DNA from 3 places in the Streptomyces sp. NPDC091376 genome. Region 1 is predicted to be linked to each of the others. Evidence: predicted binding sites of a transcription regulator. Region 1 holds the regulator's gene; each other region holds the start of a gene.

Evidence for each region. Region 1 encodes HrcA, which represses chaperone genes, less so after heat shock. Its sites were predicted from a motif close to TTNGCACTCNGNNNNNCNGAGTGCNAA; they were not measured.
Region 2: groES (co-chaperone GroES) is a predicted target of HrcA. The motif match lies at 2,117-2,143, and genes of this name have one in related genera.
Region 3: groL (chaperonin GroEL) is a predicted target of HrcA. The motif match lies at 3,752-3,778, and genes of this name have one in related genera.

The regions. Positions count from the first base shown of each region.
Region 1 covers NZ_JBIVUF010000001.1:83,464-89,083, reverse strand. The annotation lists gene ACIQMR_RS00340 (histidine triad nucleotide-binding protein) at 1-94, opposite strand, end outside; gene ACIQMR_RS00335 (16S rRNA (uracil(1498)-N(3))-methyltransferase) at 170-910, opposite strand; gene ACIQMR_RS00330 (nitronate monooxygenase) at 907-1,980, opposite strand; gene dnaJ (molecular chaperone DnaJ) at 2,118-3,257, opposite strand; gene hrcA (heat-inducible transcriptional repressor HrcA) at 3,258-4,274, opposite strand; gene ACIQMR_RS00315 (MBL fold metallo-hydrolase) at 4,475-5,197, shown strand; gene ACIQMR_RS00310 (DUF3097 domain-containing protein) at 5,208-5,620, shown strand, end outside.
Region 2 covers NZ_JBIVUF010000016.1:178,831-184,450, reverse strand. The annotation lists gene groL (chaperonin GroEL) at 1-1,559, opposite strand, end outside; gene groES (co-chaperone GroES) at 1,661-1,969, opposite strand; gene ACIQMR_RS29760 (polysaccharide deacetylase family protein) at 2,303-3,262, opposite strand; gene ACIQMR_RS29755 (methyltransferase domain-containing protein) at 3,332-4,624, shown strand; gene ACIQMR_RS29750 (hypothetical protein) at 4,629-5,282, opposite strand; gene ACIQMR_RS29745 (RNA polymerase sigma factor) at 5,336-5,620, opposite strand, start outside.
Region 3 covers NZ_JBIVUF010000011.1:124,485-130,104, forward strand. The annotation lists gene ACIQMR_RS23760 (hypothetical protein) at 1-96, opposite strand, end outside; gene ACIQMR_RS23765 (glucosyl-3-phosphoglycerate synthase) at 180-1,148, opposite strand; SAM riboswitch class I at 1,267-1,420, shown strand; gene thrC (threonine synthase) at 1,438-2,742, shown strand; gene ACIQMR_RS23775 (MoaD/ThiS family protein) at 2,739-3,014, shown strand; gene ACIQMR_RS23780 (cold-shock protein) at 3,428-3,631, shown strand; gene groL (chaperonin GroEL) at 3,941-5,563, shown strand.

The DNA of each region.
Region 1 (5,620 bases):
CGACGGTCGTCTCCGACTCACGGACGACGGTGGCCGGGACCTCCCCCGCCACGATCTTGCAGAACAAGCAGTCGGCCTGCGGTTCTCCCGCCATGGTCCGGGCCCCTTCACGACTCCGACGATCAGTGGACCTGCATGCTATCGGTGCGGCGGCCGGCGGGGGACCGGCTCAGGACCAGCGGCCGGTGCGGCCCAGCAGCAGCGCGGAGGCGGCCGTACCCGCGGTGGAGGTGCGCAGGACGCTCCTGCCCAGCCGGTAGGGCTTCGCACCGGCCTCGGCGAAGACCGCCAACTCCTCGGGGGACACGCCCCCTTCGGGCCCGACGACCAGCACGATGTCCCCGGACGGCGGCAGTTGGGCGGTGGCGAGCGGCTCCGCGCCCTCCTCGTGCAGCACGGCCGCGAAGCCGGCCGCGGCGAGCAGCTGCGCGACCTGCTTGGTCGAGGCGGCGTCCGCGACCTCCGGGAAACGGACACGGCGCGACTGCTTGCCCGCCTCACGGGCCGTGGCACGCCACTTCGCGAGCGACTTGGCGCCGCGGTCGCCCTTCCACTGGGTGATGCAGCGCGCGGCGGCCCACGGCACGATCGCGTCGACACCGGTCTCGGTCATGGTCTCGACGGCGAGTTCGCCGCGGTCGCCCTTGGGGAGTGCCTGGACGACGGTGATCCGGGGCGTCTCCTCCGGTTCCTCGTGCACCGAGTCCATCTGCACGACGAGCCGGTCCTTGCCCTCGGTGTCCAGCACCACGCAGTCCGCCCAGCGTCCCGCTCCGTCGGTGAGGACGACGCCCTCACCGGGCTGCAGCCGCTTCACGGAGACCGCGTGCCGCCCCTCGGGGCCGTCCAGTACGTAGCGTCCGCCGCTGCCCGCGGCGAAGTCCTCGACGACGAAGACCGGGGCGGTCATGAGGCGGCCCGCAGCGACAGGGCGGCGCTCGCGGCGGTCAGTTCGGCGGCGAGCACCTCGACGAGCTGCCCCGCGGGCAGCTCACGGGCCATCCGGTGGCCCTGACCGGCCCACAGGGCCATGCCCTGCGGGTCCCCGGCCTTCGCCGCGGCCTTGCGCAGACCGGAGGTGAGGTGGTGGACCTCGGGATACGCGGCCGGCGCGTACGGTCCGTGCTCGCGCATGAACCGGTTGACGAGGCCACGAGCCGGGCGGCCGGAGAACGCGCGGGTGAGCTCCGTCCTCGTGAACAGCGGGTTGGTCATGGCCTGCTTGTGCAGCGCGTTCGCGCCCGACTCGGGGCAGACGAGGAAGGCGGTGCCGAGCTGGGCCGCGTCGGCCCCGGCGGCGAGGACGGCGGCGATCTGGCTGCCCCGCATGATGCCGCCGGCCGCGACGATCGGGAGCTGCACGGTCTCCCGGATCTGCGCGATCAGCGCGAGGAGCCCGATGCCGCCGCCGTCGGTGGCGGGGTCGTCGCGGTGCGTGCCCTGGTGGCCGCCTGCCTCGATGCCCTGGACGCAGATGGCGTCGGCGCCCGCGTGCTGGGCGGACTGGGCCTCTTCGGGGGTGGTGACGGTGACGACGGTGAGCGTCCCGGCGCGCTTGAGCGACGCGACGGCGGCCGGGGCGGGGCAGCCGAACGTGAACGACACCAGGGGGACGGGGTCGTCCCGCAGGATCGCCAGTTTGGCCTCGTAGCCGTCGTCGCGGCCGGAGTCGGGGTCGCCGAGCGGTGTGTCGTACCAGCTCACCTCACCGGCGAGCTGCTGCTGGTACACATCGACGGCCGCGGCGTCCGCGTACTGGGGCTGCGGCATGAACAGGTTCACGCCGAAGGGACGGCCGGTGAGACCGCGCAGCTGTTTGATCTCCTGGTACATGCCGTCCGCGGTCTTGTACCCGGCGGCCAGGAACCCGAGCCCGCCGGCCTCGGAGACGGCCGCCGCGAGATCGGGGCAGGAAGCACCACCGGCCATGGGGGCCTGCACGATCGGACAGCGGCAGAGATCGGTGAGCGCGGAGGACATGTCCCGCATGGTGCCACGTCCGGCCCCCGCGGCCGAATCCCGCCCACCACGACCACGGCGGGGACAGGGCTCCGGCATGCCGCGGGGGTACGGGACGATGTCCCGTACCCCCGCGGCGCCTGGTGAGCGGGGCCCGCTCACCTACCGTTGAACGCGTCCTTCAGACGGGAGAACAGCCCCTGCTGTCCCGGCTGGAACTGACCCAGCGGTCGCTCCTCGCCCCGCAGCTTCGCCAGTTCCCGCAGCAGCCGTTCCTGCTCCGGGTCCAGCTTCGACGGGGTCTGCACCTCGACGTGGACGATCAGATCGCCGCGTCCGCCACCGCGCAGATGGGTGATGCCGCGACCGTGGAGCGGGATGGACTGGCCGGACTGGGTGCCCGGGCGGATGTCGACCTCCTCCATGCCGTCGAGCGTCTCCAGCGGCACCTTCGTGCCGAGCGCGCCCGCCGTCATCGGGATCGTCACCGTGCAGTGCAGATCGTCGCCGCGGCGCTGGAACACCGGGTGCGGCAGCTCGTGGATCTCGACGTACAGATCACCGGCGGGACCGCCGCCCGGGCCGACCTCGCCCTCACCGGCGAGCTGGATACGGGTGCCGTTGTCGACACCTGCGGGGATCTTCACCGTCAGGGTGCGGCGCGAGCGGACCCGGCCGTCGCCCGCGCACTCCGGGCACGGGGTCGGGACGACGGTGCCGAAACCCTGGCACTGGGGGCACGGCCGCGAGGTCATGACCTGGCCCAGGAAGGACCGGGTGACCTGGGAGACCTCACCGCGGCCACGGCACATGTCACACGTCTGCGCCGACGTACCCGGCGCGGCACCCTCGCCGGAGCAGGTCGTGCACACGACGGCCGTGTCGACCTGGATGTCCTTCGTCGTGCCGAAGGCCGACTCGCTGAGCTCGATCTCCAGCCGGATCATCGCGTCCTGGCCGCGCCGCGTCCGCGACCTCGGCCCACGCTGGGACGCGGTCCCGAAGAACGCGTCCATGATGTCGGAGAAGTTGCCGAAGCCGCCCGCGCCGAAGCCGCCCGCGCCACCGGCGCCGCCGGCCGCGGACAGCGGGTCACCACCGAGGTCGTAGACCTGCTTCTTCTGCGGGTCCGACAACACCTCGTACGCGGCGTTGATCTCCTTGAAGCGCTCCTGCGTCTTCGGGTCCGGATTCACGTCCGGGTGAAGCTCCCGCGCAAGCCGCCGGAAAGCCTTCTTGATCTCGTCCTGAGATGCGTCGCGGCGCACGCCGAGTACGGCGTAGTAGTCCGTGGCCACTTACGACTCCGCCAGGATCTGTCCGACGTAACGTGCCACTGCGCGTACCGCTCCCATCGTTCCGGGGTAGTCCATGCGGGTCGGTCCGACCACGCCGAGTTTGGCGACTGCCTCGTCGCCCGAACCGTAGCCGACCGCGACGACGGACGTGGAGTTGAGCCCCTCATGGGCGTTCTCGTGCCCGATCCGTACGGTCATGCCCGAATCCTTGGCCTCGCCGAGCAGCTTCAGCAGCACGACCTGCTCCTCCAACGCCTCCAGCACGGGCCGGATGGTCAGCGGGAAGTCATGGCCGAAGCGCGTCAGATTGGCTGTGCCGCCGATCATCAGCCGCTCCTCGGTCTCCTCCACGAGCGTTTCGAGGAGGGTCGCGAGGACCGTCGTGACGGTGCCGCGGTCCTCCGGCTCGAAGGAGTCCGGAAGATCCTGCACCAGCTGCGGCACATCGGTGAAGCGCCGCCCCACGACCCGGCTGTTGAGCCGGGCCCGCAGATCCGCGAGCGAGGTGTCGGAGAACGGCGCCGGGCAGTCCACGTGCCGCTGCTCCACCCGCCCCGTGTCCGTGATCAGCACCAGCATCAGACGGGCCGGGGCCAGCGCCAGCAGCTCGACGTGCCGCACGGTCGAACGGGTCAGGGACGGGTACTGGACGACCGCGACCTGCCGGGTCAGCTGAGCCAGCAGCCGCACGGTGCGCGCCACGACGTCGTCGAGGTCGACGGCTCCGTCCAGGAAGTTCTGGATCGCGCGCCGCTCGGGTGTCGACAGCGGCTTGACGCCCGCCAGCCTGTCCACGAAGAGGCGATAGCCCTTGTCGGTGGGGATCCGGCCGGCACTGGTGTGGGGCTGGGCGATGAACCCCTCCTCCTCCAGCACCGCCATGTCGTTGCGCACGGTCGCCGGCGAGACACCCAGCCGGTGGCGCTCGGTGAGGGCCTTGGAGCCCACCGGCTCCTCCGTCCCGACGTAGTCCTGGACGATGGCGCGCAGCACCTCGAGTCTGCGTTCGCTGAGCATGGCCGCACACCTCCAGCTGTGTTCCTCGTCGGTCCGGCGGTCCTGCCTGGCACTCACCCTGTTTGAGTGCCAGCTTTCCCCGGCCCAGTGTACGGCGGGGAGGTACACCCCTAGCAAGGGCGACCGAACACCCAACCGTTCCGTGGCACCCGCCACGACATGCCATGACGCCGCTGGTCGCCCCGGGATAGCGTCACTGTATGGACGTCGCTTGGGAAGAGCCGGGATGGGAACGCCTCGCCGACGGCGTCGGCCGGCGCCGCCTGCCCGTCTGGGATGCGACCGTCGGCCTCGTCGTCGGCGGGAGCGCGGCGCTGATGATCGACACGGGCTCGACGCTCCGTGAGGGAGCCGAAGTACGCACCCAGGCCGAGGCCCTCCTCGGCGGCCGCCGTGTGACGCATATCGCGCTCAGCCACCCGCACTTCGACCATGTCCTCGGCACGGCCGCGTTCTCCGCGGTCGAGGTGTACGGGGCGGTCGGCGTCGACGACGTGCTCCGGCGGGAACGGGACGCGCTGCGCGACGACGCGATCGGGCACGGGATGGCGCCGGCGGACGCCGCGCAGGCCACCGACGTCCTCGTCACCCCGCAGCACGTCGTCTCCGGCGAGATGACCCTCGACCTCGGCGGCCGCCAGGTCCTGCTCGCGAACGCCGGCCCCGGCCACACCGGCCACGACCTGGCCGTGCTGGTGCCGGGCAGTCCCGAGGTCGTGTTCTGCGGCGACCTGGTCGAGGAGTCGGGCGAGCCGCAGGCGGGTCCGGACGCCATTGCGTCCCGCTGGCCCGCGGCGCTGGACCGGCTGCTCGCGCTGGGCGGGGAGGACGCGGTGTACGTACCGGGGCACGGGGCGGTGGTGGACGCCGGCTTCGTCCGCGCCCAACGCGATGAGCTGGCCCGGCGGTTCGGGGTGTCGTAGCGTCTGCCCGGTGCGCAATTACAGCCCCGACCTGACGCCCCCGTGGAAGCGCTCCGCTCCCGTGCCGGAGGTTCCCGCCGAGCCCGACCTGGTGGTCGAGGAGGTGTCGACGGGGTTCTGCGGTGCGGTGATCCGCTGCGAGGCGGGGACGGTGACGCTGGAGGACCGCTTCGGCAAGCACCGGGTGTTCCCGCTCGAACCACGGGGCTTCCTGCTGGAGGGCAAGGTCGTCACCCTGGTCCGGCCGCCCTCCGGCGCTCCCGCCGCCCGGTCCACCCGTACGGCCTCCGGCTCGCTCGCCGTGCCCGGCGCCCGTGCGAGGGTGGCGCGGGCGGGCCGCATCTACGTGGAGGGACGCCACGACGCCGAACTGGTGGAGAAGGTGTGGGGCGACGACCTGCGTATCGAGGGCGTCGTCGTGGA
Region 2 (5,620 bases), on a different contig from region 1:
AGGGTCTCGGTGGTGAGCAGCAGGGAGGCGATCGACGCGGCGTTCTCCAGCGCGGAGCGCGTGACCTTGACCGGGTCGATGACGCCGGCCTTCACCAGGTCGCCGTACTCGCCGGTCGCGGCGTTGAAGCCGTTGCCCTTGTCCAGCTCCGCCACCTTCGCGGTGATGACGTAGCCCTCGAGGCCGGCGTTCTCGGCGATCCAGCGCAGCGGCTCGACGGCGGCGCGGCGCACGACCGCGACACCGGTGGCCTCGTCGCCGGCCTTGCCGAGGTTGCCCTCCAGGACCTTCACGGCGTGGACGAGCGCGGAGCCACCACCGGAGACGATGCCCTCTTCGACCGCGGCGCGGGTCGCGGAGATGGCGTCCTCCAGACGGTGCTTCTTCTCCTTCAGCTCCACCTCGGTGGCGGCGCCGACCTTGATCACGCACACGCCGCCGGCCAGCTTCGCGAGGCGCTCCTGGAGCTTCTCGCGGTCCCAGTCGGAGTCCGTGGCCTCGATCTCGGCCTTGATCTGGTTGACGCGGCCGGCCACGTCGCCGCTGTTGCCGCCGCCGTCGACGATCGTGGTGTCGTCCTTGGTGACGGTGACGCGGCGGGCGGAGCCCAGCACGTCCAGACCGGCCTGGTCGAGCTTGAGGCCGACCTCCTCGGCGATGACGGTGGCACCGGCGAGGGTGGCCATGTCCTGCAGCATCGCCTTGCGGCGGTCACCGAAGCCGGGGGCCTTGACCGCGACCGCGTTGAACGTGCCGCGGATCTTGTTGACGACGAGGGTGGAGAGGGCCTCGCCCTCGACGTCCTCGGCGATGATCAGGAGCGGCTTGGAGGCGCCGGCCTGGATGATCTTCTCCAGCAGCGGGAGCAGGTCCTGGATGGAGGAGATCTTGCCCTGGTGGATCAGGATGTACGGGTCGTCGAGGACGGCCTCCATACGCTCCTGGTCGGTCACCATGTACGGCGACAGGTAGCCCTTGTCGAAGGCCATGCCCTCGGTGAAGTCCAGCTCCAGACCGAAGGTGTTGGACTCCTCGACGGTGATGACACCGTCCTTGCCGACCTTGTCCATCGCCTCGGCGATGAGCTCGCCGACCTGCTGGTCCTGCGCGGACAGCGCGGCGACGGCGGCGATGTCGGACTTCTCCTCGATCGGACGCGCGGTGGCGATCAGCTCGTCGGAGACGGCCTTGACCGCGGCGTCGATGCCCTTCTTCAGGGCGGCCGGGGAGGCACCGGCGGCGACGTTGCGCAGACCCTCGCGGACCAGGGCCTGGGCGAGCACGGTGGCGGTGGTGGTGCCGTCACCCGCGATGTCGTTGGTCTTGGTCGCCACCTCCTTCACCAGCTGGGCGCCGAGGTTCTCGTACGGGTCCTCGATCTCCACCTCGCGGGCGATCGTGACACCGTCGTTGGTGATGGTGGGGGCGCCGAACTTCTTGTCGATCACGACGTTGCGGCCCTTGGGGCCGATCGTCACCTTGACCGTGTCGGCGAGCTTGTTGACGCCGCGCTCAAGGGCGCGACGGGCGTCCTCGTCGAACTTCAGGATCTTCGCCATGGAGCTTCTCAAGTCCTCTCAAAACGAGCTGCGCCCCGGGCACCCGGCTTCATCAGTAGCTGGGGGCCAGGGGCGCAGTGGAAAGCAAATCTGCCGGTGAATTACTTCTCGACGATCGCGAGCACGTCGCGGGCCGAGAGGACGAGGTACTCCTCGCCGTTGTACTTCACCTCGGTGCCGCCGTACTTGCTGTAAAGCACGACATCGCCGGTCTTCACGTCGAGCGGAAGACGCTCGCCGTTCTCGAAGCGGCCCGGGCCGACAGCCAGGACGACGCCCTCCTGGGGCTTCTCCTTGGCGGTGTCCGGAATCACCAGACCAGACGCGGTGGTCTGCTCGGCGTCGAGCGGCTGGACCACAATGCGGTCCTCGAGCGGCTTGATGGCAACCTTGGAGCTGGTGGTCGTCACGATCCGACCTCCCCCTTCGGAGATCTCACGGGGTTCAACTGTCTGAGGTGGCGACCAGGTCGATCCGTCGTCGCGGGTGCCGGACCTGCCCGTCGCTGTGTTGGCACTCTCCGGTGGGGAGTGCCAGAGCCGACACTATGACTGCGATTAGCACTCGGTCAAGCGGAGTGCCAATCCGCTGCGCGTTTCGGCCCGCTCCCGGCGAGATTCGACCCCCTGCCCCGTGCGGAGGCCGGCGGGGTCACTGCCCCGTGCGGAGGCCGGCGAGGTCCGGCTCCGTACCCCTCGCGCAGGGCGACATGGTTCGGCCCCGTGCCCCGCGCAAGGAGCGCGTCACACGTAGTCCTCCAGCCGCGCCACCGCGTAGCCCTTCGCCGTGACGACCTTCATCACGTTGCGGATCATGTCCGCCATGCTGCCCTTCCACTCCGCCTTGCCCCGGAAGTGCGTGAGGATGATGTCGCCGGGGTGCAGGTCCCGGTCCCACTCGCGCCACTCCATGTGGTCCGGGAAGGCCTCCGCCGCCCAGAGCGGTACCGCCTTCACGCCGCACGACTTCGCGGCCCGCAGGGTGTCCTCGTTGTAGCTTCCGTACGGCGGACGGAAGAGCCGCGGCCGCTTCCCGAACCGCTTCTCGATCTTTGCCTGCTGCTCGCAGATCTCCTTCTTCTGCTTCGCGTACGAAAGCGCCGGCATGTAGCGGTGGTTGAGAGTGTGGTTGTGCAGGGCGACACCGCGGTCCTGCATCTTCTCGAAGTAGCCGTAGTCGTCGCGCACGACGTAGTCGGTGAGGAACGCGCTGTACGGGATCCCCAGCTCGCTCATCATCCGCAGCAGCTCGGGATCCTTCTCCGCGCCGTCGTCGATCGTCAGGAAGACGATCTTCTTCTTGGTGGGCACGGTGGTGAAGACCGGCGGCAGCCCCTTCGGATGGTCGACCTCGAAGCCCTTGCGGGTGGTGATCTTCGGCTTCCTGGCGGGGGGCGCCGGCGCGAGCAGCGGGGTCTGCTTGAGGCGCCACCGCTTGGCGGCCGCGGCACGGGCCGCCTGCGTCTTCTTCATGCGCTGCGCGTACGCGGCGAGCGCCTCGGCGGGATCGGCCCGCTCGGCGCCCTTCTTCGCCTCCTTCCCGGCTTCCTCCCTGGCCCCCTTCTCGCCGCTCTCCTTCGACCGCTGCTGGCCGTGCGCGGGCTTGACCGCGGAGCTGGAGCCGGCGGCCCTGGACCCGCCGCCGCTGCCGCCACCGCTGCCGCCGTCCGGCGGCTCGGCGGCACAGCCCGAGCCGACAGCCATGGCGAGCAGCGCACACACCCACGTCCGCTTGCACCGAATTGCTGTCTTTTTGTCCTTTTGTCGTACTAGCTGCATGGCGTCGCATCCTGTCAGCGCCGCTCCCTCACGAGGCCCCGACACCGCCGCCCGGCGCGCACCATCCCCCGCCTGGCCGACAATGGCCGGGTGAACGACGCCGCCTCCCCCTCCCCCCACCTCGCCCCGCTGCTCGGCGACGAAGGACAGGCCCTGCTCGCCGCGCTGCGCGACTACGACCCGGGACAGGAACTCGCCGTCGCCACCCGGCTGCGCCGCGAGCACCCGGCCGAGCTGGTCTCGGCGGCGCTCACGCAGGCGCGGCTGCGACAGCGGGCGGTGGCGAAGTTCGGCGCGGAGGACGCGTACCGGATGTACTTCACCCCGCACGGCGTGGAGCAGTCCACGCGCGCCTCCGTCGCCGCTCACCGGGCGGACCGGTTCGCCCGGCTCGGGGTGCGCAGCGTGGCGGACCTGTGCTGCGGGATCGGCGGCGACGCACTCGCGCTCGCCCGCGCCGGGATCCTCGTCCTGGCCGTGGACCGCGACCCGTTCACCGCCGCCGTCGCCCGTGCCAACGCCGAGGCGCTGGGGCTCGCCGACCTGATCGAGGTCCGCTGCGCGGACGTCACCGAGGTCGACACGTCCCCGTACGACGCCGTCTTCGTCGACCCGGCCCGCCGGGGCGGCAGGGGCCGCATCTTCGACCCCGAGGCGTACTCCCCGCCGCTGTCCTGGGCCATCGGCGCGGCCCGTTCGCCCGGGTACGCCGCCCTCAAGATCGCCCCCGGCATCCCGCACGAGGCGATCCCCGAGGAGGCCGAGGCCGAGTGGATCTCGGACCACGGCGATGTGAAGGAGGCGGTGCTCTGGTTCGGCACCGCCCCCGGCGCCCGCCGTGCCACCCTCCTCCCGTCCGGCGCCGCGCTCATCGGCCGCGGTCTTCCGGACCCCGCGGTCCGTAAGACCGGCCGCTTCCTGTACGAGCCGGACGGCGCCGTCATCCGCGCGCATCTGGTCGCCGAGGTCGCCGAGGACCTCGACGGCGGCCTGATCGACGGGACGATCGCGTACATCACGGCGGACGAGCTGCGCCCCACGCCCTACGCCACCGCGTACGAGATCACCGACGAGCTGCCGTTCAACCTCAAGAAGCTGAAGGCGCTGCTGCGTGAGCGGGAGGTCGGCCACCTCACGGTGAAGAAGCGGGGTTCGGCGGTCGAGCCCGAGGAACTGCGCCGCAAGGTGAAGCCGAGCGGCCCGAACGCCGCGACGGTGTTCCTCACCCGGGTGGCCGGGGCCCCGGCCATGCTGATCGGCGCACCGGCGGCACGCGCCGTCCGCTGAAGGGTCAGCGGTGGGCGCCGCCGGGTGCCGCCGCGGCCGGTACGACGGAGGTCAGGCGCACCGCCCAGCGGTAGTGCGCCACCGCCTTCGTGACGCCGGTCAGGCCCGTCACCCAGCAGATGACGCCGACGCCCATGAAGTAGGCGACCTCGCCGTAGGTCCAGCTGCCGGCGCGCGCGGACGCCGGAGCCACGAACGAGATCCACAGCCCGAACGCGCCGAGCAGGAACGACACCAGGAACCACAGCAGGCTCAGCCCCGGTGCGCCGTGCCGCGCGTCCCGGGCCGGGTCGAGGTCCAGGGCCGCCCACGCGCCGAGCAGTCGCCGGATCCTCACGTCGCGGCGGATGCCGAAGCCGGCCACGAAGCCGAGCGGCACCAGGACGGCGAGGCCGAGCAGCAGTCCCACGGCCAGGAAGACGTAGCTCAGCGGATCGAACGCGCCGTCCAGGCTGACCAGCCCCGCGCCCACGAGCCCCCAGCCGGCCTGCAGCCCCGCCATCACCAGCAGGAACAGCAGCAGTTGCGGTACCCCGAGGAGCCGGCCGGTGAGCGAGCCCAGCACCGCCGCCCGGTCGGCGAGCATGGCTTCGCGGTCGGGCCAGCTGCGTATCTCCACCGGAGGCGGAGGCGGGGGAAGCGAGGGGGAACGGGACATGTCAATGAGGCTATCGCCCGCTCGCCCGGCGCTCGGCACCCCGGGCGGCGCCCTCAGTCGTCCTCCCTGCCCCCCGACGCCGCCCGCGCCAGCAGCAGTTCACGCTCCCGGGCGTTGCGGGTCAGCTCCGCGGCCCGTGCGAACTCCGCCCGCGCCTGCGCGGTGCGCCCCAGCCGGGCCAGCAGATCGCCCCGGACGCTCGGCAGCAAGTGGTAGTCCATCAACGCCGGTTCACCGACGAGCCCGTCGACGATCGCCAGGCCCGCCCCCGGCCCCTCGGCCATCGAGACGGCGACCGCGCGGTTCAACTCCACGACGGGGGACGGGGCGACGGCCGA
Region 3 (5,620 bases), on a different contig from region 1:
GGGGGACACGGGGGACGCGGGGCCGGCGACGGCCGGACCGGTCGAGACCGTGGTGACGGTCGCGACGACCGTCAGGGCCCCGAGGAGACGGGGCAACCTGGAATGCCGGCGCCGAGCGCCCGTGGATCTCACATAGCCCATAAGTCCGAAATGTAGACAATGTGTCCGGCTGTGCCCGGTTACGCCGCGCCCGTGTCCCGCCGCTTACGCCGCCCGGCCCTTGCCGCGTACTCCGCGACCTCCGCCATCGGTGGCCGCTCCTCCGTGTCCACCGGATGCGTACGCGGGACGAAACCGTCCTCGCCCCGCTCGAATTGGGTCAGCGCGGGGCGCACCAGATGACCGCGGGACAGCCGCAGTTGCGCGGTGCGGTAGATCGCCGCCGCCATCCGGCCCAGCGCCTGCCCGTCCTGGTGGCGGTGCAGCCGCTCACCCACGTCCACCTGCGCCAGCGCGTCCAGGCCCACCGTGTGCAGCGCGTCCACCAGCAGGCCGAGCTCCACCCCGTACCCGACGGGGAACGGCAGCCGCTCCAGCAGCGAGCGCCGCCCCGCGTACTCGCCGCCGAGCGGCTGGACGAAGCCCGCCAGCTGCGGCCAGTGCAGATTGAGCAGCGGCCGCGCCACCAGCTCGGTCACCCTGCCCCCCTGGCCCGGGGTGCCGGCCAGCGGCCGGTCGTACATCGCCTTCACGAACTGCACCTCGGGATCGGTCAGCAGCGGGCCGACGATCCCGGAGACGAAGTCCGCGGAGAACTCCCGCAGGTCCGCGTCCACGTAACAGACGATGTCGCCGCTCGTCACCATCAGTGAGCGCCACAGCACCTCGCCCTTGCCGGCCACGGCCGGCACGCGGGGGAGTATCGCGTCCCGGTGCACCACCCGCGCCCCGGCCTTCGCCGCCACCTCGGCGGTGCGGTCCGTGGACCCCGAGTCGACGACCACCAGCTCGTCCACGAGCGGCACCGCGTCCGTCATCAGCTCACGGCGGATCACGGCGACGATCTCCCCGACCGTCGCCTCCTCGTTCAGGGCGGGGAGCACCACGCTGACCGTGGTGTTCTGCTTGGCGGCGAGCAGCTGGTCCAGTGGCCGGTCCGTCACCGACCAGGACCGCCGGGCGAGCCAGCGCTCCACCTCTTCCAGCACGTGATCTCCATCTCGCGGATCGGACGACCATCTCAAGCGTCCGGGGGTTCGGTTACAGTCTTGAACAACGCGGACGGCCGTCGTATGTCGGGGTCGTCGCGCGGACACAATCGAATACCGCTCATCCAGAGGGGCAGAGGGATACGGCCCGTTGAAGCCCCGGCAACCCTCCAGCCGTTCTCGGCGCACGTCACACGTCGCGCGCGAGGCTCACGGCTAGGGAAGGTGCCAATTCCGTCTCGCGGCGAGATGCGCCGCGGGGAAGATGAGGAGAAAGGGCCTCGCCTCCATGGCTGCGCAGACTGTTGCCACCACCAATGATTCTGCCGACACCTCCGGCACCGTCGATCTGGGCCCCGCCTCCGGGCTCTCCTGCCGCGAGTGCGGCGAGCGGTTCGCCCTCGGCTCGATCTTCGCCTGCGAGATCTGTTTCGGGCCGCTCGAAGTCGCGTACGACCTGCCGAGCGGCGACCCCGAGACGCTGCGCAAGCAGATCGAGAGCGGCCCGGCGAACATCTGGCGCTACGCCCCGCTGCTCCCCGTCCCCGCCGACGTGGCGAGCAAGCCGAACCTGAACCCGGGCTGGACCCAGCTCGTCCAGGCCGACAACCTCGCCCGCGAGCTGGGCGTCGAGCCGGGCAAGCTCTTCGTCAAGGACGACTCCGGGAACCCGACGCACTCCTTCAAGGACCGCGTCGTCGCCCAGGCCCTGGAGGCCGCCCGCGCCTTCGGCTTCACCACCCTCTCCTGCTCCTCCACCGGCAATCTGGCGGGCGCCGTCGGCGCCGCCGCCGCCCGCGCCGGATTCCGCTCCTGTGTGTTCATCCCGCACGACCTGGAGCAGGGCAAGGTCGTCATGGCCGCGGTCTACGGCGGCGAGCTCGTCGGCATCGAGGGCAACTACGACGACGTCAACCGCTTCTGCTCCGAGCTCATCGGCGACCCGGCGGGCGAGGGCTGGGGCTTCGTCAACGTCAATCTCCGCCCGTACTACGGCGAGGGATCCAAGACGCTCGCGTACGAGATCTGCGAGCAGCTCGGCTGGCGCATCCCCGACCAGATCGTCATCCCGATCGCCTCCGGCTCCCAGCTCACCAAGATCGACAAGGGTCTGCAGGAGCTGATCAAGATCGGCCTCGTCGAGGACAAGCCCTACAAGATCTTCGGCGCCCAGGCCGAGGGCTGCTCCCCGGTGTCCGTGGCCTTCAAGGCCGGCCATGACGTGGTCAGGCCGCAGAAGCCCGACACCATCGCCAAGTCCCTGGCGATCGGCAACCCGGCGGACGGCCCGTACGTCCTGGACATCTGCCGCCGCACCGGCGGCGCCGTCGAGGACGTCACCGACGAGCAGATCGTGGACGCGATCAAGCTGCTGGCCCGCACGGAGGGCGTCTTCACCGAGACCGCGGGCGGCACCACCCTCGGTGTGGCGAAGAAGCTGATCGAGTCCGGTGCCATCGACCCGTGCCTCACCACGGTCGTCATCAACACGGGTGACGGCCTGAAGACCCTCGACGCGGTGGCGCCCACGACGGGTATGTCCGCGGTCATCCGCCCCAACCTGGACTCCTTCCGAGAGGCTGGTCTCGCATGAGCGTCAACGTCCGCATCCCCACCATCCTCCGCACCTACACGGGTGGCCGGGCCGAGGTCGCGGCCGAGGGGGCGACCCTCGCCGAGGTGATCGCCGACCTGGAGCAGAACCACACGGGCATCGCGGCCCGGGTCCTGGACGACCAGGGCAAGCTGCGCCGCTTCGTGAACGTGTACGTCAACGACGACGACGTACGTTTCGAGCAGGGGCTGGAGACGGCGACGCCGGACGGCGCCGGCGTCTCGATCATCCCGGCCGTCGCCGGAGGCTGACCCTCACTTTCCGTAAGCAGAATTGCCCCCTCCGCAAGCTCCGTGGAGGGGGCAATTCTGCATGGTTGAGCGCGGTAGAGTTGGGGAAGCCCCCTCCGCTGCTTGTGCCAGGCGCATATGAGAATGCGCTCGCTCGCGATAAGAAGCAGCCAAAGTGTTCGAGCTTGTTGCACGTTAAGTGTGCTTTGCCCGGCCCGACTTGCCCGGGAATGCTCGTAATCCTCGTAAATCGTCCTTTCGGTCCTGCCCGGAATTCTCGTCCGATTGACCTGTTGCAGAGGGCAGTTGGACAGATACATTCAGCCGCGGTCGACGCGTTCCGGCGCACATCCACGCCACACATCGTGGGTGAGGTCTGACCCGGGTCCGCGAGGTGCGGTCCTGTGCAAGGGCCAGTAATAGGGGAGTTAGGCATGGCTCAGGGCACCGTCAAGTGGTTCAACGCGGAGAAGGGGTACGGCTTCATCGCGGTCGACGGTGGTGCGGATGTTTTCGTCCACTACAGCGCGATCCAGATGGACGGTTACCGCACCCTGGAGGAGGGTCAGCGAGTCGAGTTCGAGATCTCGCAGGGCCAGAAGGGGCCGCAGGCGGACATGGTCCGCGTAGCCGGCTGAGCGCCGACTGACTGCAGCAACGTGACGGAGGGCCCGTACCCGCACTGGGTACGGGCCCTCCGACGCGTCCGGAGCTTCGATCACTGAGCCCACCCTCCCGTCGGGGCTTCCTCGAAGCCGCTTGCACTCGAAGGGGTCGAGTGCTAATCATTGGCGTTAGCACTCTCCGGGTGAGAGTGACAACTAAGGACCGGGTCGGTGAGGCCCGCAGGCCGGGTGGGGCAAGGAACCACAAGGCATGCAGGCCGTCCGTCGCGGGCGCCAGCGCGGTCCGGAGAAATCCACCCCAGTCCGGGAGGACCACTTCACATGGCCAAGATCATCGCGTTCGACGAGGAGGCACGGCGCGGTCTCGAGCGCGGGATGAACCAGCTCGCCGACGCCGTCAAGGTCACCCTTGGCCCCAAGGGCCGGAACGTCGTCCTCGAGAAGAAGTGGGGCGCCCCCACGATCACCAACGATGGTGTTTCCATCGCCAAGGAGATCGAGCTCGAGGACCCGTACGAGAAGATCGGCGCCGAGCTGGTCAAGGAAGTCGCCAAGAAGACGGACGACGTCGCCGGTGACGGTACGACCACCGCGACCGTCCTCGCCCAGGCGCTGGTCCGCGAGGGCCTGCGCAACGTGGCGGCCGGCGCCAACCCGATGGCCCTGAAGCGCGGCATCGAGAAGGCCGTCGAGGCCGTCTCCGGCGCCCTGCTCGACCAGGCGAAGGAGGTCGAGACGAAGGAGCAGATCGCCTCCACCGCCTCCATCTCCGCCGCCGACACCCAGATCGGCGAGCTCATCGCCGAGGCGATGGACAAGGTCGGCAAGGAAGGCGTCATCACCGTCGAGGAGTCCCAGACCTTCGGTCTGGAGCTCGAGCTCACCGAGGGCATGCGCTTCGACAAGGGCTACATCTCGGCGTACTTCGCCACCGACATGGAGCGTATGGAGGCCTCGCTGGAGGACCCGTACATCCTGATCGTCAACTCCAAGATCTCCTCGGTGAAGGACCTGCTCCCGCTGCTGGAGAAGGTCATGCAGTCGGGCAAGCCGCTGCTGATCATCGCCGAGGACGTCGAGGGCGAGGCCCTGTCGACCCTGGTCGTCAACAAGATCCGTGGCACCTTCAAGTCCGTCGCCGTCAAGGCCCCGGGCTTCGGTGACCGCCGCAAGGCCATGCTCGGCGACATCGCCATCCTCACCGGTGGCACCGTCATCTCCGAGGAGGTCGGTCTCAAGCTGGAGAACGCCGGCCTGGACCTGCTCGGCCGCGCCCGCAAGGTCGTCATCACCAAGGACGAGACCACGATCGTCGACGGTGCCGGTGACAGCGACCAGGTCGCCGGTCGCGTCAACCAGATCCGCGCCGAGATCGAGAACTCCGACTCGGACTACGACCGCGAGAAGCTCCAGGAGCGCCTCGCGAAGCTGGCCGGCGGCGTGGCCGTCATCAAGGCCGGCGCCGCGACCGAGGTCGAGCTCAAGGAGCGCAAGCACCGCATCGAGGACGCCGTTCGCAACGCGAAGGCGGCCGTCGAGGAGGGCATCGTCGCCGGCGGTGGCGTGGCTCTCATCCAGGCGTCCGCCGTCTTCGAGAAGCTCGAGCTCGAGGGCGACGAGGCCACCGGTGCCGCCGCTGTGAAGCTGGCCCTGGAGGCCCCGCTGAAGCAGATCGCCGTCAACGCCGGCCTCGAGGGCGGCGTCGTGGTGGAGAAGGTGCGCAACCTGACCCCGGGTCACGGCCTGAACGCCGCGACCGGCGAGTACGTCGACCTGGTCGCCGAGGGCATCATCGACCCGGCGAAGGTCACCCGCTCCGCCCTGCAGAACGCGGCCTCCATCGCCGCGCTGTTCCTCACCACCGAGGCCGTCATCGCCGACAAGCCGGAGAAGGCCGCCGCGGCCGCTCCGGGCGGCATGCCGGGCGGTGACATGGACTTCTGATCGACCTGCTGGTTGATCGACCGTCCTGAACCGAGGGCGGCACCCCCACTCCCAGGG